DNA from 2 places in the Liquorilactobacillus nagelii DSM 13675 genome. Region 1 is predicted to be linked to the other one. Evidence: riboswitches for the same ligand, from Rfam matches in the RefSeq annotation. Region 1 holds a riboswitch; the other holds the start of a gene.
What was found. Region 1 has a riboswitch for preQ1 ahead of G6O73_RS00520 (nucleoside hydrolase). Riboswitches for the same ligand answer to the same signal wherever they lie in the genome.

Region 1 (12,517 bases):
AATGTTCCGGCTGATAATAAAAATTTTGCTTACTTTTCAAAAGGTGCAATAATAAAATACTTCCCGCAGTAAACACTGCATAAGTCCCAATTACAACCAAAATGACCGCCAACATAAAATTAGAAATACCAGCCATATTCGGTTTTGTTTTAATGGCAAGCCAATAGCCGCAACCTAAAATTAATAAACCACCAATTCCTAACAATCGTTTGGCCTGAGGTTCTTTTTCAGCTTGAACAGCTTGTTGCCAGAGAGCTGCTGGTCTTAATTGCCGCAATCGCCAACAATCATAAATAAACAGCAACAAGAAAACCCCACCGAAAAAAACAAAAGTTTGCATTAATTGATCAAGCGAGAATTTGCTATAAAGATGGTAGTTATTTAACAAATTCCGCAAAATGATAAAAGCTAACTTAATAAATGTTGTCCCCAAAATCAGGCCTACTAGTACGCTAACCAGATATAAAAATAATTTTTCAAACAGTAAAATTTGCCGCAAATTATTTTTGGTCATTCCTAACATATTGTATAAACCTAAATCGCGGTCACGCTGGCGCAATAAGAAACTATTTGCATAAAACATAAAAAAAATTGCCACGATTAAGGTGAAATTCTTTCCGAGAGCTAATAAATTAATAATTACTTTTCCATAACTACTATCGGCCAAACTATGATTTGCCATCAAACTTAAGAAAATATAATTAATGGCAATCATCAATGAACTGGCTAAAACAAATAAACTATTTTGTTGCCAATGATGTTTAAGATCGGCTTTAGCTAAACGTATCTCAATCATCGCTGCACCTTCTCACTTGACAGGGCTGTCAAACTAGCCGAAATTTTTTCAAGATACGCACTGCGTGGCTGTTTGCCCCGGTAAAGCTCATGATAAATAACTCCATCTTTAATGAACAGTGTTCGTTTCGAATAACTGGCAGCTGCCGCACTATGGGTTACCATTAATATCGTTTGTCCTGCAGCATTAACTGTGTCAAAGAGATCTAGTAAAGCATTCGTATTTTTTGAATCTAGAGCTCCCGTTGGTTCGTCTGCCAACAACAATTCTGGATGTGTAATCAACGCGCGCGCAACTGCAATTCGTTGTCTTTGCCCACCAGAAACTTCATACGGAAAACGATCCAATAAATCAACAATTTGAAGTTGTCTTGCTAAAGGTATCAAGCGCTGTTCCATCTTTTCATAGGCTGTCCTTGCTAGTACTAAGGGCAAAAAAATATTATCCCGATTGTTAAAAGTATCTAGTAGGTTAAAGTTTTGAAAAACAAATCCCAAATGTTCTCTGCGAAAACGCGCTGCTTGATTTTCTTTCATTCGACCAAGTTGGCGCCCTTCAAGTTCGATGATGCCACTACTAGGCTGATCCAAAGTTGCAATAATATTTAATAATGTTGTTTTACCAGCTCCTGACTCTCCCATGATTGCCACGTAATCGCCGGCATCAACTGTGAAAGAAATATCTTTTAAAGCTTGAACTTGCAATTTTCCTTCAGAAAAGTTCCGTTGAAGATGCTCGATTTTTAAAAGTCTCATTTTTAGTTCTCCTTTGCTATTTCTAAAATAAATTATAAAAGGTTAGCAGCTTGAATTTTAGTTACAGTCAAGCCGTTAACCTTACAGATTGTTATTATTAGGAAAAATAAAATAGACCTCTGTCCCCTGACTAACCACCGACTTAACTTTTATTGTTAACTCTAATTTTTCAGCAATTTGTTTAACGAGATATAACCCCATCCCTGTTGCTGCTTGTTGCCGTCGTCCATTTTCACCCGTAAAGCCAGCTTCAAAGATTCGAGGTAATTCATCACTTTTAATACCGCAACCAAAATCTTGAATCACTAATGTCGCCTTAGACCACTTTAAATGCAGTTCAGATCCCACAGATGAATATTTGATTGCATTAAAAATTACTTGTTGTAAACAAAAATGCAACCATTTCCTGTCTAAAGTCAACTGCACATCTTTTTTCAAGTCAATTGTAGGCCGCAATTTCCGGTCAATAAAAAAAACAGCATTTTCTTTCAGTAAGTCTTCCAAAAGATCTTTTAATGAAAATTTTTCAAATGTCAAATCATGATGAAAATCAGCCAAGCGTTCATAATTCAACATTAAATCTAACTGATTTTGAATTAATCCTATTTGAGTTATAATTTCTTCACTGCTTACTTGTGAGGTGTTTTCAGCCGCCAGTTTTAAAGCAGTTAATGGCAATTTAATTTCATGACTCCATAAACGTAAATAATCTGTCCGTTGTGCAGCTTGGATTCGTTGCTGTCCGTTTTTTTCTCTTTGCTGTTGAACTTTTAGCTGCAGTAGTTGATAATAGCTAGCAGCTATTGCGGTGCCTGGATTTTTGGCTGGCAATTTTTCATTTTCCCACGCTTGCTTTAAGTCCTGCTGTGACTGATAGGTTCGCCAGCATCGCCAAAAAATCCAAATCACAAAAGGCAGCCAGGAAAAACGTAATAAATCTTGTGGTAATGATGTGATTGGTTCTTTTAATTTTATCAACACCCAAATTAAGCTTAGTAATAGCCCATATGCTAGCAATAAAGGCAGTTGCTCTACTAACATTAAAACTACAAACTTCTTATTTCTTATCATCTTTTTTCACCAATCGATAACCTTTTTTTCTTTCTGTAATTAATTGTTCAGCCAGCTTAAGTGATGATAACTTTTTTCGTAAACGACTGATATTAACGTTTAGAACCCCCTCATCAACAAAACTGCCACCTTGCCAGAGCTCATTCATTAACTGTTTCTTGCCAACTAATTTACCTGCATTTAAAAATAGTAATTTTAAAATTACACCTTCAGTAGGAGTTAATTTCACATATTCTGATCCAATCGTTAAACTATTGGTCAAAATATTCAAATGATAGTTTTCAAAACTAAGTTCATTTATTTCAGTTTGATTAAGTTTCATTCGACGAAAAATCGCCTGAATCTTTGAAACTAAGACATTCACCGAGAATGGCTTAACTATGTAATCATCTGCCCCTAAGGCTAAAGCTCGAACAGCATTCGGATCCAATTCAGCTGCCGATAAAAAAATGACCGGTAACTGAGAACTTTCGCGTAATTTACCGGTCCAGTAAAAGCCGTCAAACATCGGTAAAGTGATATCCATAATCACTAAATCCGGTTGTGCTGTTAAAATCTCAGTAGTAATATTTCCCCAATCAGTGACTGTTTGTGTTTGATAGTTCCACTTTTTTAGTCCCACTTGTAGTGCTCGAATAATTGCTTGATCATCCTCAACAATAAAAATTTTCTGCATAGCTAAATTATTCTCCCTCAAAAATTCTTAGTAACTCACTTAACGAAACCTGTCCAGTTAATTATCAAAATCTATTAATTTAAACATATCATTTTCGAGAACTAAAAAAAACAGGTTAAACGAATTAACACTAGTTTAACCTGTTGACCAAATTTATTTTTAAAAACTGCTTTTTATTGCCAGATTGAAGGTTTAACTCGGGTCTTCAAAACCCGATATAATGCCGCAACGACACTGACACCAATTAAGCGATCGAAATAATCGGTAATAAACTGGACAATTAAAACCGCTGCTGCTTTATTAAGCCCAGCACCTATCAATAACTGAACAATAATACTTGAACCTGATGAAGTAATTCCGTGAAACAAAAAGTATGCAATTGTTGAAGAAAAAATTGAGCCCGGTAACGAAATCAATAAAGCCGTTAACCCTAGTGACTGCCAGTGATCAGGTTGCCATTTATGAAAAACAAATCCCGCTGTTAACCCAATAACTAATTGAACTGGCAAAAAATAAAGTGACATTAAATCAGTAGTAAACCCAACAATCAACCCAGTAATTCCACCAGCTAACATTCCGGCTATCGGACCAAGTAAGGCAGCAGCCAGAATCGTTCCGATAGTATCCAAATATACCGGCAAGCGCAATAATAAAGCTAAGTTACTGCCAACAATATTTAAAGCAGCTGCTAAAGCAATTAAAGTAATTGCTTGCAGTGAAAGACGTCTTTTTAACATAGTTAACCCCTCTATTTTACATAATTTGTTGCAGAATTGTTGTCAATTCTGGATCAGTAGCTTTGATTAGCCGCTGTAAAAATATGTGCATAAATCTTTGAGCGTCAACTTGAGTTAAAATAAAACTATTTGGCGAACGATGCCAGAAGCTTTGTGAATCAACCAGTGTCTGACCAATTGCTTTGCCAGTCGTTTCAACCGTTGTATAAGCTGCAAACCCTTGACAAAGATTCGGTTCAAGTAAATAGGCCACTGCTAGTGGGTCATTGATTACACAGCCAATTACTTTTTCTTGTTTCCAGTGAAAATCAAAATAAAAGCGTGTAATTGCCGTAATAAATTCGCCAGTCGTCGGACTTTTTTGTCGAATATATTCTAGAATATTCGGTGTCAAAACGATTTTTCGGGTTACGTCCAATCCCACCATTTTTATTGGTAAAGGAGCATGCTGAAATACATATTCAGCAGCATCTGGATCACACCAATAATTATATTCGGCTACCGGTGAACAATTACCTGGACTCTTAAACGTCCCACCCATTGATATCAAATCACAGCAGTTCTGCCATGCGATTGGCTGTTGTTGTAGTGACTTAGCTAAATTGGTCAAGGGACCAATTGCAATTATCGTTACATTAGTTCGAGTTGCCAGTGTCTGACTGATAAAACTAACCGCATCAAGCTTCTGCGGTTGAACCGTTGTTATCTCAGAAATTGCACTTTCGCCTAAGCCATCCATTCCATGAGTATCTTGTGCACTAACATAATCCCTTTTTAATGGTTGCTTTGACCCACAATAAACGGGAATATCCAATCTATGGGCAAAATTAAGCAGCTTTAGGGTGTTCTTCTCCCCTAAAGCTGCCGGAACATTACCACTAACCGTTGTAATCCCCAAAATCTCAATTTCCGGCGACTTTAATGCCAGTAGCAAAGCAAGGCAGTCGTCAATTCCTGGATCACAGTCAATAATAACTTGATATTTAGCTTTTTTGGCATTCATTTTCCAACCTCCTTACGCCCCTTAGGCTGAGATACTTGGTTTTTTATCCTGGGAAGTTCACGAACCAGTCGAGTTGTTAGCTCATTTGATAAATGCACAATTGTTATTATAAAGGAAATTCAGCCAAAAACAAAGCTGACATTTTTTAAATACAAATTAAGTATGATACACTTTTTTACCATTTACCCAAGTCTCAATCACCTGAATATCTTTAATTCTTTTATAAGAAACCTTAAAAATATTATCGCTCAAAATAACAAAATCAGCTTTTTTGCCTGCTTTTAATTCTCCATTCTGTGAAAACCCACCAATTATGGCAGCCCATTTCGTGTATGCTAAAACAGCCTGATTGACAGTTATTCCCTCAGCTGCTGAAATTAACATTCCATTTGCCGCTTTTCGAGTAACTGCTGCATATATACTATAAAAAGGGCTATCAGGTTCAAACCATGGCGTACATGGTGCATCAGAACTTAAAGCCAATAAAATCTTAGCTTTGATTAATGAGTTTAACCGATATACAAGCTGCAACTGCTGAAAATTTAAATATTTACAATATGAATCACTCTCAGCAAATAAAAAAATAGGTTGTGTAACAACAGCATATTTCATTCTAGCGGTCTTTAACCGCTGAATCAGCTTATCGGTTAATAAGGTAGCGTGTTCAATTCTAATTGATGGGCGATCTTGTAACCAAGGTGCTAAATTTTCAGTACTCTCCAATACACAGTAAATTGCTGCATCCCCCATTGCATGAATTGCTAACTGCAAATGATGTTCTCGAGCAAAATCAACTCTTTTTTTCAAAGCTGCTTTGTCAAGAAAACAAATTCCTCGCTTACCATCTTGGTAAGGTTTTTTTGTAAAGGCTGTTTCTCCTGAAATACTGCCATCCATAAAAATTTTTATTCCGCAAATGTTAATTTGCGAAAATTGCTGTTCTAGCATTTTAAAATTACCCAATTCAGTTTCGTTATCCAAAATTTCATCATAAACATAATAAACGGCAATTTTGGGAACGAAGCCTCGCTTGATTGAATCTCTGTAAAGTTCAACTGTATCATAGGGCTTTTTCCGTCCCATCAACTCACCAATAGCTACAATTCCATTTTTTAAATAGTGATTACTGCTAGCCACCATGTTGGTAACATCCTGTGCATAACTTTGACTTGATTTGGCTTTAATCAACAATTGAGTTGCCGTAATCTCCTGCATAAATCCAGTTGGTTTTCCATTTTCAAATCGTTTAATCTTTCCACCTAATGGATCGGGTGTGTCCCTATCTATACCAGCTAACTCTAATGCCTTAGAATTTCCAACTGATGAATGACAATCAGAACGGTAAATAAAAATTGGTTGCTCAACTGAAACTTGATCTAAATCAATCACGTTAGGAGCTCGATGTTCAGCTAATTTAGTTTCGTCAAAGCCCCATCCTTCAATCCACTTTCCTTGATCACCATATTCTTTAGCTTGTTTTAATGCCCGTTGCATTTCAATTATACTGTTCACATTAGGCGGCGTGCAGGCTACTCCATGTAATGCATCGGCAATATATTTAGGATGTGTATGAACGTCAATCAATCCGGGCAAAACTGTTGCACTTTTTAAATCAATTATTTGATCAATATTTTCTACAAGGCGTTTCCAATTGTTACCCGTCCAAAAAATTCTATCATCTTCAATTATCATTGCTTTACAAAATTTTTGCTCATCTTCTCCGATAAAAATATTTCCATTTTTCAATAACGTTTTCATCCAAAAACCCCATTTTACATTATAAATTATAGATAATCCAAAGGCCATAAAAGCTTCCTAATAATAAAAGTCCGATCTCAATGACTTCAAATTTAGAAAATACAAAAGCCTCTTTCCTTTTTACCCAAAGATAGAAGAGCAATCCGGGCAAATAGGCAATAAAACATAAAAACAAATATTTTAAGCCAACAAAAATGATGATTGCACCTTCAAAAAAAACCGTCAGTAAACCAATAATTAAATTAATATATTTTTCTTTGCTAACTTTGTTTTTTAAAGCTGTTTTAATTTGAAAAAGTCCGACAAAAATATAACAGATTATTATCGAAGAAGTACATAATGAATAAGCCAAATTATATGCATCTGCTGCAAAATAAATTACCAACAAAAATATTTGACACATTATTCCTTCTATTATTAAAGAAAATGTTGGTGCTCCAAATTTATTTTTTTTATTAAATACAACCGGCAATAATTTTTTTTCTGCCATTAAACTAGTTGTCTCAGCTGGTAACATTGTCCAAGATAACCAAGCACCCAAAATTGAAATTATGATTCCTAAATTAATAAATGGTCCACCCCAGCTGCCAACCATTGATTTAAAGATATAAGCTCCAGATGGTTGTGCTAAATTTGATAAAGCAGCTCTTGATAAATAGCCATATGGTAGTACTGAAGCCAGTACATATAGTACCAACAGACAAAGCATCCCCAAAACAGTTGCTTTCCCTGCATCTGACTTATTTTTTGCACGTTTAGCCATGGTTGTTGCTCCTTCTATTCCAACAAACACCCATGCCATCGTCAGCATGCACCCTCTAACCTGTTTACCAATTAAATCTATGTTGTTTTTTTCAATTAATGAATTACTGTTTTGCCACAAATTACTCATAAATATAGAAAAGTTAAAATTTTCAATTCCTAATCCAATTAAACACAATAATGGTAATAATTTACAGCAAGTAATCAGAGTGTTTAAAATTGCCGCACTTTCAACTCCATGATTAACTAGTATTATCAATCCCCACAAAATAAGACTAGCTGTAATTATCGAAGTTAAATTTTGACCAGTTTGAAAAACAGGGAAAAAGAAACTAAAAGAACTCATCAAAATAACCGCAAATGCTACATTACCTAAGCAGGCTGACAACCAATATCCCCAGCCACAAAAAAATCCAATAAAGTTTCCAAATCCTGCTTGCCCATATGAAAAAATGCCTTCGAGTTCAGGCATTTTTACAGCTAAGTAATTTATCGATAAAGCCAACATAAGTGTTCCAAACCCGACAAACATCCAACCAATTATTACCGATCCAGCTGGTGCAGCTTTAGCTAAATTGATATTAATTGTAAAAATTCCGGATCCTAGTGCCGAGGTTATTACAATCGAAACTAAAGTAATTAACCCAATTTTTTCTGATGAATTGTGTATATGAGCTTTCATTAAATATCCTTTCGCCAAAAAGTCTGTAACACATTATCATTTTGTAAGAGCCGTTTGATTAAAAATTACTAGCAAAAATTCATTGTAGATCCGGATCAATATGAGTTTTGAATATGTTATTGATTGTTGTAGCATCACTAATATTTGAACTAATGATGATAATCGTATCATAACCAGCTATACTTCCGACTATTTCTATTAACTCCAATCCATCCAGAATTGCTGTCAATACATTGGCATAATTGGGACTCGTCCGAATAATATTCATAAATTGAATCTGTTGAATACTATAGACTGATATTTCAATGAATTGATATAACTTTTCGATTTCCTTTCGACGATCCATTCTTTCTTGGGTATAATATATTTTCCCCTGATCGTCGCTGCGCTTAACGATATTCAATTCACGAATATCTCGTGAAATAGTAGCTTGTGTCGATTCAATTCCATTTTCCTTAAGTAAGTTCAATAATTCATCTTGAGTAGAAACTTCATGCTGAACAATCAACAATTCAATTAGTTTTCTTCTTTTTTCTCTATTCAAAATAATCATTCCTCATTTATATTACTTTTTTTATTTTAAAAGGTGATTTTGCCAAGAAAGATTAAGCAAAGAGCCCAAACGGCACAAGCAATTATTATTCCAGCCACCAACAACTCTTGCTTTGAAAAAATCTTAGATTGGTGATTATCGTTTTTCTGCATAACATAAAAGAATGCGATTCCGGGTGCGAACAAAAGAGTTGTCAACAATAAATATTTCATTCCCGCAGCATATACTAACCAGCAAGCATAAATACTAGCAATTAATCCGATGACAATATTTGTCGTACGCCCTGCAGTAGTTTTTTCTTCTTCCAAAGAATACTTTAATTGGTAAAATCCTGAAAAAGCATATGGGATCAGAATTGCAGAACTTGCTAAAGAATAGAAAAAATTATATGCACTGTCTGATATTAAATACGTAAAAAAGAATAATTGGACTAGCACATTTGTCAGTAACAATGAATTAACTGGAGCTTGATGTTGATTTTCTTTCGCAAAGAATTTTGGAAATGTCCCATTTTTTGCAGCTTCATAAGGTAACTGACCAGCAAACATCGTCCATGATAACCAAGCACCCGCAACTGAAATTATTAATTCCAAATTAACTAGAACTGCACCCCATTTACCAACGACCGATTGCAACAAATAAGCCATTGCTGGTTGCCTCAAATTTGCTAATTCTGGTCGTGTCATTACCCCTAATGACAGCAAAGTAACAAGCATATAAATTAAAATAACGGTAACAATACCTAAAATAGTAGCTTTTCCAACATCTGATCTTTTTTTAGCCTTACCAGAAAAAAGGACTGCACCTTCAATCCCGATGAAAACCCAAACAGTTACCAGCATTGTACCTTTAACCTGAGACAAAACTGGTTTCAATTCAAAATGTTTTGATACAGTTCCCCAAAAATCAGTCGTGAAAACTCCAATTTTAAAAGAAATAAACATTACCACTAAAAAGATTCCGATTGGAATAAGTTTGGCGATAGTTAAAATTGTGTTTATAAATGATGCTGATTTCGTTCCTTGTAGTATTAAAAAGTGACATCCCCAAAGAATTAACGATGCAACAATAATTGAATAAATATTTTGTCCATCTTTAAAAATGGGCATAAAATATCCCACTGCACTCATTAACAAGGTTGCATAACCAACATTACCCAACCAGGCTGAAATCCAATATCCCCAAGCTGAATTGAATCCCATATATTTACCAAAACCTGCTTCAGCGTAGCTATAAATACCTGCATCTAAATCAGGACGTTTCATATTCAAATTTTGAAAACACAGCGCTAACATAACCATGCCAATAGCGGTAATAATCCAGCCTAAAATAATCGAACCTGCTGAGGCCGGTGTGGCCATATCACGCATCAAGTTAAAGATTCCACCACCAATAATTGAGCCAACAACTAATCCAACTAATTCAGTTAAACTCAGTTTGTTATCTTTCATAACTTCATCTCCTTAGCTTCAAATACCCTAAAAAATGGAAACCAAGTTTTCCTAAGCATTTTGCTTACACTAACCTGATTTCCATCCATCCAACCAATCTGCTTAGAAAATGGCCAAACTAATTACTAAGCAAGACTATGATGTGATTATTGTCCCCACTCCTTTTTCTAATAAATCTGTAACTCTATCTAAAGATGTAATTATTGCCTTACCTTGAGTTGCCTCAACAAATTCAATTGCTGCATTAATTTTTGGCAACATACTTCCAGCTGCAAATTGTTTTTCAGCAATATATTTTTTTAATTCGGCCACAGTTGTATTAGTCAATTTTTTTTGATCTGGTTGATTGAAATTCACAAATACATAATCAACCGCTGTCAAAATAATTAATTCATCTGCACCTATACTTTCAGCTAATTTTGCTGCTCCATAATCTTTATCAATCACAGCTTCTTGACCAATAATCTGATGATTTTTATTCTGCGATACTGGAATTCCACCGCCGCCAGCTGCAATTGGAACCATGCCGTTTTCAAGCATCATTGCAACTAAGGGGTATTCAACTACTTTTTCAGGAATTGGAGAAGGCACTACTCGCCGATATCCTCGACCAGCATCTTCAACAAAAACATAGTCAGGATTTTTTTCTTTGGCTTTTTGAGCTTCAATCTTGTCGTAAAAAGGACCAATTGGTTTTGTCGGTTTTTTAAACGCTGGGTCGTCAGCTGCAACTTGTGTTTGCGTTATCACAGTCGCTACTGTTTTTGAAATTCCTGCTTTTTGAAGAATTTCTCCTAAAGCTTTTTGCATCCAATACCCAATGCTGCCCTCAGTCATAGCTCCAATTGTGTCTAATGGCATGGCCGGATTCTTATCGCTACTTCCTGCCACTTGCTGCAATAACAAATTTCCAACTTGTGGTCCGTTACCATGTGTAATCACTAACTGATGACCCCGTTTAATAAATTCAGCTAAGACTTGAGCCGTTTTAAAAATCGCTTTTTGTTGAGATTCAGCACTAGCATCTTTCGACAAAATCGCGTTTCCGCCTAAGGCAACAACTATTTTTTTCATAAAATTATCCATCCTCTCATGGTTGATTTTTAGGCTTTTATTCTCCTAAAGTTGCCACCATGATGGCTTTGATAGTATGCATCCGGTTTTCAGCTTCTTGAAAGACTACTGACTGACTGCTTTCAAAGACTTCATCTGTAACTTCCATTTCAGAAATTCCGTATTTTTCAAAAATTTCTTTGCCGACTTCAGTGTCAATATTATGAAAGGCTGGCAAGCAGTGTTCAAAAATCGCGTGTGAATTATTAGTTAACCCCATCAATTTTTTGTCTATTTGATATGGTTGCAACAACTTTATTCTTTCTTCCCAAACACTGTCAGCTTCTCCCATTGAGACCCAAACGTCTCCATAAATTACATCCATATCAGCTACACCCGCAGCCAGATCATTAAATACTTTAATTTCTGCTCCTGTTTCAGCTGCAACTTTCTCAACTTTTTCAAGCAACTCTTTTTCTGGATTTAATTCTTTCGGACAAACGACATGATAAGTCATTCCCATTTTGGCTGCGCCAATCATAAGAGCATTTGAAACATTATCTTGACCATCACCGACAAAGGCAAATTTAATATCCTTATATTCTTTCTTTAGGACTTCTTTTGCAGTTAGAAAATCAGCTAAAACTTGTGTTGGATGGTCCTCATCAGTCAAGCCATTCCAAACAGGAACACCGGAATACTTAGCTAAAGTTTCAACCGTTCGTTGTGAAAAACCGCGGTATTCAATTCCATCAAACATTCCTCCGAGAACTCTAGCGGTATCCTTTACTGATTCCTTATGTCCCATATGACTTCCTGAAGGTCCTAGGTAAGTAACATGTGCTCCTTGATCATAAGCAGCAACTTCAAAAGAGCAGCGAGTCCTAGTAGAACTTTTTTCAAAAATTAATGCAATATTTTTTCCTTTTAACTTAGGTTGTTCAGTCCCTGCATATTTTGCTTTCTTTAAATCTTCAGCTAAATTAAGCAAGTACTCCATTTGACGAGGTGTGTAATCCATGAGTGTCAAATAACTTTTGTTTCGAACATTGAACATTTTATTTTTCTCCTCTTTATTTATTTAAATCTTCACGAACTATTGGCATAGACATACATCTTGGACCCCCACGGCCACGTGAAAGTTCACTTGATAAGACTTCATGTACCTTTAAACCATGCTTGCGTAAAATCTCATTTGATACATAATTACGGTTATAGGT
Region 2 (12,517 bases), 760 kb from region 1:
ATTGGTACCTTAATTGCCTTTACTTTTGTTTCATTGGGTATTATCCCATTGCGTAAGCGCCAAGACATTCCCAATGATGGTTTTAAAGTTCCATTCTATCCAGTCTTACCAATTATTTCTGTCATTCTTTGTGTATTAATGATGACCCAACTGTCAGCAGAAACTTGGATTGCTTCGATTATCTGGTTTATTTTTGGAATGATCATCTACTTTGCTTACGGTATTAAACATAGTCAGCTAGCCAAATAATTAAATTTAAAAGAAATTGTTAAATTAGACAGAGTGCTTAAGCCGCTCTGTTTTTTTGCTATAATTAGGAACAAATAATTCTTGTGGAGGTAAAAATGAAAAATAATCAATTTGCACGTTTAAAACCCAATCTTAAAACCAAAATTGCTGAATTAAAACAAATTAATTTTCTTAATCAGTCATCATTAAGCTTAACTGATCCAATACAATTATGGCGAGAACTTGTTGTTAAAGCTTTCCCGCAAGCTAAAACAGCTGCCGTTCAAACGACTAAATTAGCTAGTTTAGCTGCAACTGAAACTGAAACTCTACTAGATTTCACAAAAAATCATCCCATAACCAGCACTGCTTTTTATAATGTGGCATTACAGCTGCTTGATTTTATTGCGGATACAGATTTCAGCTTAAACAACCCACTAGAATTTTGCGAAAAGACGCAATTACCTTGCCAAAAACAAATTACTGATTGTTCATCCGTTATTAGTGCTTGGTATGATTTGTTGAACACTCAAAATAAACAAGGACAACTGTTGTTAGATCGATTAGCGGGCGATGGTTATTTTGCCAACTGGAAACAGCCAGTTACTCGGCCCTTATTTTTCAATGGAAAAGCCCAACCAATCTTTGACACAACTAAATTGCAACGAGAAACAGTTTATGTTGAGACCGAACTTGATACCGATTTAGATGGAAAACTTGATTTAGTAAAAGTTGATCTAATTCGTCCAGCAGAAACTGCTAATGCTTTGAAGGTTCCGGTTTTATTTACCGCTAGTCCTTACAACCAAGGAACAAATGAAGCTGACGCTGAAAAATTAATGCACAAGATGAGTGTTCCATTGCAACATAAGCAAACCGGAATTGAGGATTTAACTAGTGATGACGGCGCAAAGTCCACCACAAATGTTGCACCTATTTCCCGGGAAATTTCTGATACCACTAAGTCTGCTCAAGAAACCTTTACTGGTGAATTTTCTTATCGGTTAAATGATTACTTTCTAGCACGTGGTTTTGCCGTCGTTTATTCTGCTGGGATTGGTACTAAAGACTCTGACGGCCTGCGGACCTGTGGCTCAATTGCTGAAACAATAGCTGCTAAAAATGTCATCGAATGGTTGACCGGAGACCGCCCAGCCTTCGTTAGCCGCAATTCAACTCAAGCAATTACTGCCTGGTGGTCAAATGGTGCTGTTGCAATGACTGGTAAATCATACTTAGGAACCTTGGCAACTGCCGTCGCTACTACTGGAGTAACTGGGTTGAAAACCATCATAGCTGAAGCAGCTATTTCTAATTGGTATGATTACTATCGTGACCATGGTCTAGTTGTTGCTCCTGGTGGTTTTCCCGGTGAAGATGCTGATGTTTTAGCGCAAGAATGCTTTAGCCGCAAGCAAACTGGTGGTGACTACCTAAAAATTAAAGAAACTGCTCAACAACAATTAGCAGCAATTACTATAGGTCAAGATCGTAACAGCGGCAATTATAACTATTTCTGGGATCAACGAAATTATCTGAAAGATATGCAACATATTAAGGCTGATGTTATCTTAGTCCACGGCTTAAATGATTGGAATGTTAAATTGCGTAATGTCTACAATACTTGGCAAAAATTACAAGCTTTACCAATTCAAAAAAAATTAATTCTGCATCAGGGTCAACATATTTATATTAACAACTTGCGTTCGCTGGATTTTACTGACATGATGAATCTTTGGCTATCTCACGAATTATATGGATTAAATAATCAAGCTGAGCAGGTTCTACCATCGGTCCTTGTTCAAGATAATATTACTCCTGAAAAATGGCTGACAACCAATCGCTGGCAATCATCAAACCAAGCACTGCCAACTTTGAATTTAGCCCCTAACGAGTTAAAAGTTGGCAAAGTTTCAACTTCCAAAGCACATTTTAATGATCAACTTTCACCAGAAAAATTTGAAAAATATCAACATAATTTAACTAGTTGGCAGCATGATTTGCTTACAAATGGTTCACCATTAGAAAACCATCGTTTGCTTTTCAAAACTAAACCTTCAAACCATAAAATCAGTTTACGTGGAGTTCCGCAAGTTACTCTCAAAGTTGCTGTTAACCAAAACTGTGGTTTATTAAGTTTGATGTTAGTCGATTATGGTGTTGCTCGGCGACTGCAAGAATCACCAAGTGTCTTAAGTTTTCGTGGGATTCAGCTTGGTTATAATTGGCAAGAAGAAAATGCAGTTGACTTCAAACTAGATGCTCAACCTAGTCCTTGGAAAATGATTACTAAAGGACATCTTAATCTGCAAAATCGGCAGCATCCATGGCAAGTTGATGAACTGAACCCCAATACCTATTATTCTTTAACAACCGAATTACAACCAATGTTTTATCAATTGCCAGCTGGACACCAACTTGGCCTGATTATTTATGCAACCGACTTTGGAATGACAGTTCAGGGAAATCAAAATCTTGAATACTCCTTTGAACTTGAAAACTGCCATTTAAATTTACCGGGTTGCCAGTTTGAGAACGCCTTTTCTTAAATCTGCCGAAAGTGTTATGATATTAGTAAATTAAGAAATGGGTGAAGTTTAATATGAAACAGGGAACAACAATTATTACATTAGATAATGGCTATCATCTATGGACTCATACCAGCGGTCAAGGTGATATCAAATTGCTTTGTTTGCATGGCGGGCCTGGTGGCAACCATGAATACTATGAAAATTTTGCTAGTAAATTAGCTGATTTAGGCGTCCAAGTGTCTATGTACGATCAATTGGGTTCATGGTATTCAGATCAACCTGACTTTTCAAAACAAGAAAATGTTGATAAATATTTAAACTTGGAATACTTTGTTGATGAAGTTGAAGAAGTGCGACAAAAGCTAGGCTTAGATCAATTTTATCTATTAGGACAATCTTGGGGTGGCGCATTAACCCAAGAATATGCTTTAAAATATCCGGAACACCTCAAGGGGATTATTATCTCCAGTATGACCGACAATATTGAAGAATATGTAGTTAATATCAATGCAATTCGTGAAAAAGAATTTTCAGCCGAAGATTTAGCGTTTATGAAACAATGCGAAGCCGATAATAACTACGATAACGATCGTTACCAAAACTTAATTGACATTTTAAACCGCGGCTATGTTGACCGCAAACAACCACCGGCAATTTCTCACTTAACCGAAACAATGGCAACTCCCGTCTACAATTATTTCCAAGGCGACAATGAATTTGTTGTAACTGGCAAATTAAAGGGCTGGGATCGCCGCAAAGATATCCACAATATCTCAGTACCAACTCTAATCACTTTTGGTGAGCATGAAACGATGCCAATTCCAACTGCCAAGCGGATGGCTGCTACCATTCCGCATGCACGTTTGAAAACCACACCAAATGGCGGGCATCATCATATGATTGATAATGCTCCAGTCTACTTTGCTCATTTAGAAGAATTCTTAAGTGATGTCGAAAATAATAATTTTAATGATTAATTAAAATCAGTCTGGTTGGTTTAAAGCGGTGGTGTCATTTTGGCTCACCGCTTTTAGCATGGAAAAATGCTGGCATTCTGACTTTGAAAGGGGGCAACTGAATGCAAAAAGCAGCTCTTTTACGTGAAAGCAGCAGCTACATTGCCCGCAATATTGCTGCATCACTTGGAATTTCTTTGTACGTAATTATCGATACACTATTTATTGCAATTGCTGCAGGAGCTGACGGTTTAGCTGCTCTGAATATTGTGCTTCCGGTATTTAACTTTATTAGCTCGATCGGTTTGTTATTGGGAATTGGTGGCTCAACTATTTTCTCCATCAATAAGATTCATGCTCGCTCTAAAATTGCTACACTTTATGGACAATTGTTGATTTTTGGAATCCTTGTTGGAGTTATTTTCAGTTTAATCGGCAATTTAGCAACTCGGCCCTTACTAATGTTACTAGGTGCTAATCAGCAAACTATTGGTTTAGCTAGCAGCTATTTGAAAATAGTTTCCTTAGGAGCTTGCCTCTTTATCGCTAACTACATCACCGTTAATTTTGTACGAAATGATGGTAATCCTCATTTAACAATGCTGGCTACTTTAGCAGAGACTTCTACAGTGATTGGCCTAGATTATTTATTTGTCTTTGTTTTTAATTGGGGAATGAACGGGGCTGCTTGGGCAACATTATTTTCACCATTAGTCAGCTTAGTCATTTTAACACGCCACCGCAAATTTCCTTTACGCCAACTACAATTGAAATTCACTTGGCCGCAATGGCATTCAATTCTACAGGCTACCAAACTAGGTTTTGCTTCATTTTTAACGGAAATGAGTACCGGCATCGGAATATTGATGTTTAATTTGGTGCTTGAAAGGATTGCTGGAACCTATGCAATTGCAGCATACGGGGTTATTGCTAATACCGCCCTAGTTGTTTTAGCACTTTTTAATGGGGTATCCCTAGGAATCCAACCTCTAATGGCTCGCGAATTCGGTAATCATGTTTGGAAAAACATTAAAATGGTTCTGCAAGAAGGTATCTTAGTTTGTCTAATGCTAGCAGTTATCAGCTATATTATTTTGGTTTTCTTTAAATATCCGATTATTAATATCTTTAACATTGAACATCAGCCTGACTTAATTAAATATGCCGCCGCTGGGATTCCACTCTACTTTATCAGTAGCTTTTTTTCCGGCAGTAACTTATGTTTGATGATGTTTCTTATAGCTATTAATCAACCACGCTATGCTTTATTTTTGTCCATCAATCGGGGCTATATTATCTTATTACCTGCAATTTATTTATTAGGGTTATGGGGTGGCTTAACTGGGGTTTGGCTCAGCACGGTTATCACTGAAGCAATGGTTCTTTTATTGGGAAGTTATTTTGCTTGGCGTTTTTTGAAAAACCCACCATTAAATTAATGTCTGAAAGGAAGTTTTATTGTGAAAATTAAACGTGTCGACCATTTAGTTTTGACCGTAAACGATGTTGCCCGGGCAATTCGTTTTTATCATGAAGTTTTTGATATGCCTATTATTAATTTCAAAGATGAAACTGAACCACACTGTGTTCGCTGTGGTCACCAGTTATTAGAATTTCAAACTACTAGCCAACCGCAACAGCCAGCTGCTGCGACACCAACAGTTAGTAGCGCTGCTTTTTCAATCGTTACCGGTGATAAACTGAGCGATGTCTGCAATCACTTGGAAAGCTACTATGTTCCAATTATTGCTGGCCCAATTAAAAAAGTCGGTTCGGAAGGTCCATTGACCGCTGTTTATATTCATGACTGCGATCAAAATATAATTGAAATTGCAAGTTATCAAAATAAGTAAATAAAAATACTATTATACCAACATATGCTGATATAATAGTATTCTTTATTTTTCAATCCAACCACCATCAACCGGTAAAACTGTCCCATGAATAAAATCGGCTTGCTGACTGGCCAAAAATAGCGTTGCACTCGCAACTTCAGTTGGTTGCGCCCAACGTCTGGCTGGTGTTTGCTCAGCTACTTGTTGAGCCATTTTACCATCTCCAGCAAAATCCGCTTGATTCATCGGTGTATCAATTGCTCCAGGTGCCAAACAATTAGCACGAATTCCCAATGGTGCATAGTCATAGTCTAATTGCTTAGTATAGCCGATAATTCCATGTTTAGCCGCTGTATAAGCCGCACCGCCGCCGCCAGCTACTAAACCGGCAATTGAAGCCATATTTACTATTACGCCATGCTTTTGCTGCAACATTCTTGGCAACAATCCGTTGGTCAGCAAGAACATACTCTTTAGATTAGTATTCATTACCCGATCCCATGATTGCTCACTGGTTTCCAATGTCGGGCGATAGGCGTCTAAAATGCCCGCTGTATTTAGCAAAACATCAATCGAATCTGCAGCCATAATCTTGGTAACTGCTAACTTCAAAGCTGCTTGCTGACTGATATCTGTTTGTAAAAAATGAAAATTATCAGGAAATTTTCGATTAAATTGCTGAATTGTTTGGTTCTCCTGAATATCAAGCGCCCAAACAATCGCACCTTGATTTAAAAAAGCTGCTGTTTGCGCTGCTCCAATTCCAGAAGCCGCTCCAGTAATAACAATTGTCGTCCCATTAAACTCCGGGTAATTGACTATCATCCTTCAACCTCAAGCCAATCTTCCGCCAACAAATCACAACTTGTCGGTTGAAACATTGACAAAGCAGGTATTTCAGCTGTTTTAATTAAAAAATACGGATTAACGGCTTGACCGGCATGCTTTGGCTGATCAACTAAAAAAATATATTTCTCCCCACTTTGCCAGCTTTGCCGAATTAATTTTTTACCTTGTCTTAATAATGGCAATGCCTGTTCGAATTTCATAAACTCACCTACTTTGTTAAATCAATTTTCAAACTAATAATTCCAATAACAACTGCGCCTAAAACCATTGAGCCTAACTCACCAATTGCGACACTAAGATAAGTCGCCCAAAAAGGCACATGACTAATTAAATTAAGCTCCAGTGCCACACTCCAAGTTGATAAGGTACAAACAACAACGGCAATCGTTAATTTTTGCCACTTAAGCTGGACTAAGCGACTCAAATAATGGCTGATAGCGGTCATCACTAGCGTACCTAATGAACCAAAAATTACATCCATCGGTCCTAAACTTGACCAAAGGTTTGCAATTACACAACCAAGTGTCAGGCCCCAGATGTACCGTTTATTAAACACGGCTAAATTATTCAACGTCTCTGATAAGCGAAATTGAACCGGGCCATAACTTAAAGGCGCCAAAGCTAAAGTTAAAACAACGTATAATGCTGCAATCAAGCTAGCCTTAATCAGACTAACTAAATGTTGATGTGATGACTGCATTTGAATTTCCTCCTAGTTTTTTATTACGGTGGGATGTTTACGAACCACCAAGCACTAATTGTACCATTGAAAATTATAGCAAACTCCCTTATCAAATTAAAGCAGTGACCGCATGCAAAAAAAATACGCTCAATACAATATTGGCGTATCTAATAAGATTTATTTGCTTAATTAAGGATCTTTTGAATCTGCTCTAGCTCCGTAGCCGTAAAGTCTGCATGCTCAAGAGCCTGTAAATTTTCATCCAAATGTTCAATGCTGGTAGTGCCAATAATTACACTGCTAACAACTTGATTTCGTAAAAGCCAGGCTAATGCCATTTGTGACAAACTTTGTTCCCGTTTCTGAGCCAATTTGTTTAAAGCCTGCAGTTTAGTAGTAACTACTGCTTTCCCTTGATCAAAAACATGATTACTGGTCCGATGGATTGCAAAATCAGCCGGAATTCCACTTAAGTAACGATCTGATAACAAGCCCTCCGCTAATGGACCATAAGCTACTAAACCTGCCCCCAATTGCTGCATTTTATCCAACAAATCATCTTGTTCAACTGATTGGTTCAACATATTATATGAAACCTGATTAACTACAAACGGTGTTTTTAAATCACGGAACATGGCAGCAATTTTAGCTGTCTGCTGCGCATCAAAATTTGAAACACCAATATATAATGCCTTACCTGAGCGAACAACTTGATCTAAAGCTTGGGCAGTTTCAAATAAGTCAACGGTTGGATCAAAGCGATGAGCATAATAAATGTCAACATAGTCCGTCTTTAACCGTTCCAAGCTATGGTCAATTGCCTGTAAAATTGACTTACGTGATAAAGAATAACCATATGGTCCCGGATAGGTTCGGAAACCTGTCTTAGTTGTAATAACCAACTCATCTCGATAAGGTTTAAATTCATGCTGCAAAACCTCTCCCAGAAGTTTTTCTGCTGAACCTACTTCAGGTGAACCATAACGATCGGCACAGTCGAAACTAAAGACTCCCCGATCAAGAGCTGCTAATAGTAGCTGTTTTCGCTGGTAATAGGGACTTGCACTATCAAAATTATGCCATAATCCAAGTGAAACAGCTGGCAATCTAAGCCCGGTTTTCCCCACTTGACGAATTGGTAACTGTTCATATCGATCTGTTGCTGCAAGATACATTTTCTCGACTCCCTTCAACAATCTAATTTAAGCATAGCATGGTTTGGTCTTTTTGACAGGTTGAACGCTTACATAATTACAGAACAAATTTTTGTAAAACTTCCGCAACTGCCCCCTGATTGTTATTAGTGGTAGTAATATAATCTGCCACCTCCTTAACAAATTGCCGACCATTTGCTACACTAACTCCCAGTCCCACTTGGCGAATCATTGGAAGATCATTACTGTTGTCGCCAATTGCAATAATTTCAGCGGGTTTTATTTCTAAACGTCTGCCCAAAGCAATAGCCGCTTGCCCTTTATCAGCTTCAACCGAATTAAATTCAATATAACGATCAGATGAAAAGGAGATATTCAAAGGGTAATCGTAAGTTGCTGCAACTTGTTGTCTTAAAGCTAAACGATCAGCTTCTTGTGGTACAAAAAAAATAATTTTAATCAATTCCTGTCCGCGTAAAAAATCCAAATTGGGTTCATTTGACTCATGCCAAGAATTTACCCGGCCAGTCAAATAATCAATTTCGTTTGCAGAAATATTCCAAATATATAATTGATTAACTGTATAAACATGAATGCAATATCCCTTAGCAGCTCCCAATTCAAATAAGTTTTCAACTACCGAAAATGGCATTGCACGAGTTTGCAGAATTTGATTATGGAAATTTTCGACAATTGCTCCCCCATTATAAGAAATTACATATTCATTCTTGTGTTGCTCTAATCCAAGAGTTTGCAAGTTATCTTGGACTGTTAGATAACTACGACCTGTATTAGGTACAAAGTAAATTCCTTGAGCGACTGCTGCTTTAATTGCTGCAACGTTTGCAGCTGGAATCTGCTTTTGATCATTTAACAAGGTCTCATCCAAATCACAAACTACCATTTTATAAGCCATAACTTTATCTAATCCTTTCATTAATGTCGTATGCGGTTAATTACCACCGTAACAATAATTGCTCCAAAAACAATCGCAGCAAATGCTGCCGCTGGAATCTCAATATCAATCATTGGAATGGATAAGAACAATTTCACTGCAATTAACCCAATTAAGGCATAGGCCATAACCTCTAATTCTGGAATTAGCTTCATTAAGCGCATGATTATTTCAGCAATTCCTCTCATGCATAAGATTCCAATCATTCCACCAATTAAAACAATCACTGGATTAGTTGAAATTGCAAGTGAAGCAAGTACTGAGTCAATTGAAAAAACAATATCCATCATCTCGATCGAAATTACGACTGACCAAAAAAGTGGAATCCAACGTTTCTTTGCCTTAGCTTGTTTACTATCCTTGGGTTTTTGCGGATTTAATCGATGATAAAAGTGACTAATTGATAAATATAATAAGTAGCCAGCACCTAAAACTTTTATTTCCCAAAAATTAATCAGGTAGGTCCCCAACCCAATAATTAGCAAGCGAAAAACATAAGCACCCCATAACCCATAAAAAAGTGACTTTTCCTGTTCCTTTTTTGTCGGCAAAACCTGAGTTTGCGCTGCTAATACAATTGCATTATCAACGGACAGCAAACATTCGATCAGTACTAGTGATAAAATAATCATCCAATCTGAACCAGATTCAACTACTGTTTTCCAGTTTTCCAAATCAAAAAATGGCCCATATAACTTTGTAATAACTTCCAATCATAATCTCCTCTCGAATCTAAATCACTTAATGCCTAATGGTCAAGTGGCAAAGTTAACTCACTCTGCTCACTAGATAAAGTCGTTGCTTTTTGCGGGTGACGACCACGTAAATAACTTTTTATTAAGCCATAAACTGCTTGTCTTTCGGAAAAAGTTAGCTGTTGCCCTTCTAAAGTTAGCTGCGTATTCATCGCAAAGACATCAGCTAAATCCAATTCTTGATAGCTGCGGCCTACTAGAAAATCCATTGAAACTCCAAAAAAGCTAGCTAGTTTCAAAACTTCAAGATAAGATGGAGTATTAATTCCCCGTTCCCAACTACCAATCTGTGGTCCAGTATTTGACTTATCTTTGATCACACTCGGAAGTTGATTCAACTCCTCAGCTAACTGGTTCAATGTCAAGTTACGTCCCTTGCGCAAAGCTTTTAATCTATCTGGAAACATCAATTGGCCCCTCCTTTTAAGGATACACTATTCCGAATAAAGATAGCTATTTAAAATGCCATCTTTTCCTAAAAAATCATTTAACTTCTACCAATTTTCCAATCCTCAGTAAATATAAATATTTATGAACAACTGACCGTTGTAAAATTTTTGTCAACGCCTGGGCATAAAGATTTAATTGACCACGATAGCGCTCGATGATTTGCTGTTCCTTGGCAGCATCAGTTGGTTGCAGGTAATCAGTTTTGTAATCAAATAAATAAACGGCTTGGTCTGTAACTAAAAAACCATCAATAATTCCATGAACCAAGATATCTTCAGTCGTAGTGGCTAATTCTGGGAAAAGTTTTTCTGCTGGCAATAATAAAGAAAAGGGTACTTCTCGTTGAACCTGTTGTGGATGAGTCAAAATTTTTTGGCCTAGTGAACTGGCAAAAAAATTCAAAATAGCTGTTAAATCAATTTGAGCAGCTATTTTATCAGTTAGCATTCCCGCATTAACTAAAGACTGCACTAATTTTACCAATGATGTTTTTGTTGGTGCCACCTCTAACGACACTTTTTGTAATACTAAGTGAACCGCGGTTCCTAATTGAGTTGGTTTGATCGTTTGGTTTTGCTCCATAAATTGTGGCAAGTTCAAATCTGCTGAAACCAGTCGCCGCGCCCGAGCTGGTGGTGTCGGCTGCTGTGGCGAAACCATAAAGTCCAACTCTGCTTCATCGGGATCATTGAACAATCGTTTAATTTCAGAAACCGATTGATAGGCTGTCGTTGACGTCAGCACCTGATTAGGATATTGATATTCTAATTCAGCTTGAATAGCCGTCATTTGTGTAGCAGCTGTTTTGGACGGCTGCTTTGCTTGAAGTAATTTATCCGGCGGTGTAACTACTGGAGAATCAGCTGCTGAATACCAGTTAAATTGAAAACGAGCTCCAAATTCCTCTAGTTTCGTCAAACTAGCTGACTGCTGCTCAAAAATTTTACTAACAGCCGGATGGCGAAATAGGCCAGCTCCAATCCAATCCATAAAACTTTTAGTTCTTTGACGTAAACTATCCGGCAGCAGCAGTTGCTGGCTTTGTTCAGCTGTTGCCCACTGCTTAAGTGCTTCATCACGGCTCGAGTATGACCCGGTGATTATTAGTTTCTGTTCAGCACGGGTTAAAGCTACGTATAATAAACGCATCTGCTCAGCCGCTAACTTTTTTTGAGCTCGATCCTGCAGCAAAACTTTAGTTAAGGTGGCCGTTTTAACTCTTTGCTGCGGATCAAACCAGGTTATCCCAATTCCACCAGTCGAATCAAGCAAATAGTTTTGTCGCAGATCCTGTTGATTGATCTGGTGCGTCGCATTCACTAAGAAAACCACTGGGAATTCCAGTCCTTTGCTACTATGAATTGTCATCACTTGAACTGCATTCGGAGTTGTCTGAGCCGTTGCAGCTGCCAAATCGTGCTGCTGTTCTTGCATCCGTTGAACAAAACGAATAAATTGAAATAAACCTTTATAACTCATTTTTTCATAAGCACTGGCACGCTCATACAAGGCATGCAAATTAGCTTGTCGCTGAGCGCCACCAGGCATTCCACCAACATAGTCCAAAAAACCGGTTCGATCATAAATCTCCCAAATCAAGTCAGCAATTTCTGCTCGTCGTGAAAAGGTTCGTAAATGCTGGAGTAGTTGCAAAAAATTAGTAATTTTGCGATAAAGCTGCAGTACAAATTCAGTAGCCCCTTGACCTGGTCCTTGTTGTTGAAATTTTTTAACTGCTGCATAATAATCTCCCGTTCGATCAGTAATTCTTAAATATGCTAATTCATTTTCTTTCAATCCGACAATTGGTGAGCGCAAAACACTAACTAATGGAATATCTTGGACTGGATTATCAATAATTTGTAAAAATGACAACATAATCTGAATTTCAACCGTTTGAAAATAATTTTGTGCATCTTTGATAATTACTGGGATTTCTAACTGTTGAAATTCATCCATGATCAATAAATTGTTATTACGGGTTGGAACTAGTAAAGCGATATCTTGCGGTTCAACCAATCGCATTTTTTTTGTTTGTCGATCATAAATTTGTTGTGAATGCAACAATTTCTTAATTCGTCGACCAACCAGACGAATTTCACCTTGTGTTTTGCTGTCAACT

Region 2: linked by a shared signal. The riboswitch ahead of G6O73_RS09325 (QueT transporter family protein) and the one ahead of G6O73_RS00520 (nucleoside hydrolase) in region 1 are both predicted to bind preQ1.

What each region holds. Positions count from the first base shown of each region.
Region 1 is NZ_CP049304.1:101,149-113,665, reverse strand. It holds gene G6O73_RS00545 (FtsX-like permease family protein) at 1-796, opposite strand, end outside; gene G6O73_RS00540 (ABC transporter ATP-binding protein) at 793-1,551, opposite strand; gene G6O73_RS00535 (sensor histidine kinase) at 1,633-2,622, opposite strand; gene G6O73_RS00530 (response regulator transcription factor) at 2,609-3,298, opposite strand; gene G6O73_RS00525 (ECF transporter S component) at 3,472-4,035, opposite strand; gene G6O73_RS00520 (nucleoside hydrolase) at 4,052-5,038, opposite strand; PreQ1 riboswitch class I at 5,068-5,112, opposite strand; gene G6O73_RS00515 (amidohydrolase) at 5,195-6,796, opposite strand; gene G6O73_RS00510 (basic amino acid/polyamine antiporter) at 6,816-8,240, opposite strand; gene G6O73_RS00505 (arginine repressor) at 8,320-8,784, opposite strand; gene arcD (arginine-ornithine antiporter) at 8,820-10,244, opposite strand; gene arcC (carbamate kinase) at 10,380-11,318, opposite strand; gene argF (ornithine carbamoyltransferase) at 11,356-12,354, opposite strand; gene arcA (arginine deiminase) at 12,371-12,517, opposite strand, start outside.
Region 2 is NZ_CP049304.1:1,829,775-1,842,291, forward strand. It holds gene G6O73_RS09290 (APC family permease) at 1-249, shown strand, start outside; gene G6O73_RS09295 (Xaa-Pro dipeptidyl-peptidase) at 345-2,777, shown strand; gene G6O73_RS09300 (proline-specific peptidase family protein) at 2,831-3,736, shown strand; gene G6O73_RS09305 (MATE family efflux transporter) at 3,838-5,154, shown strand; gene G6O73_RS09310 (VOC family protein) at 5,176-5,568, shown strand; gene G6O73_RS09315 (3-oxoacyl-ACP reductase) at 5,614-6,375, opposite strand; gene G6O73_RS09320 (DUF2829 domain-containing protein) at 6,372-6,599, opposite strand; gene G6O73_RS09325 (QueT transporter family protein) at 6,608-7,099, opposite strand; PreQ1 riboswitch class I at 7,106-7,153, opposite strand; gene G6O73_RS09330 (aldo/keto reductase) at 7,267-8,256, opposite strand; gene G6O73_RS09335 (Cof-type HAD-IIB family hydrolase) at 8,333-9,172, opposite strand; gene G6O73_RS09340 (TerC family protein) at 9,172-9,903, opposite strand; gene G6O73_RS09345 (helix-turn-helix domain-containing protein) at 9,939-10,352, opposite strand; gene addA (helicase-exonuclease AddAB subunit AddA) at 10,429-12,517, opposite strand, start outside.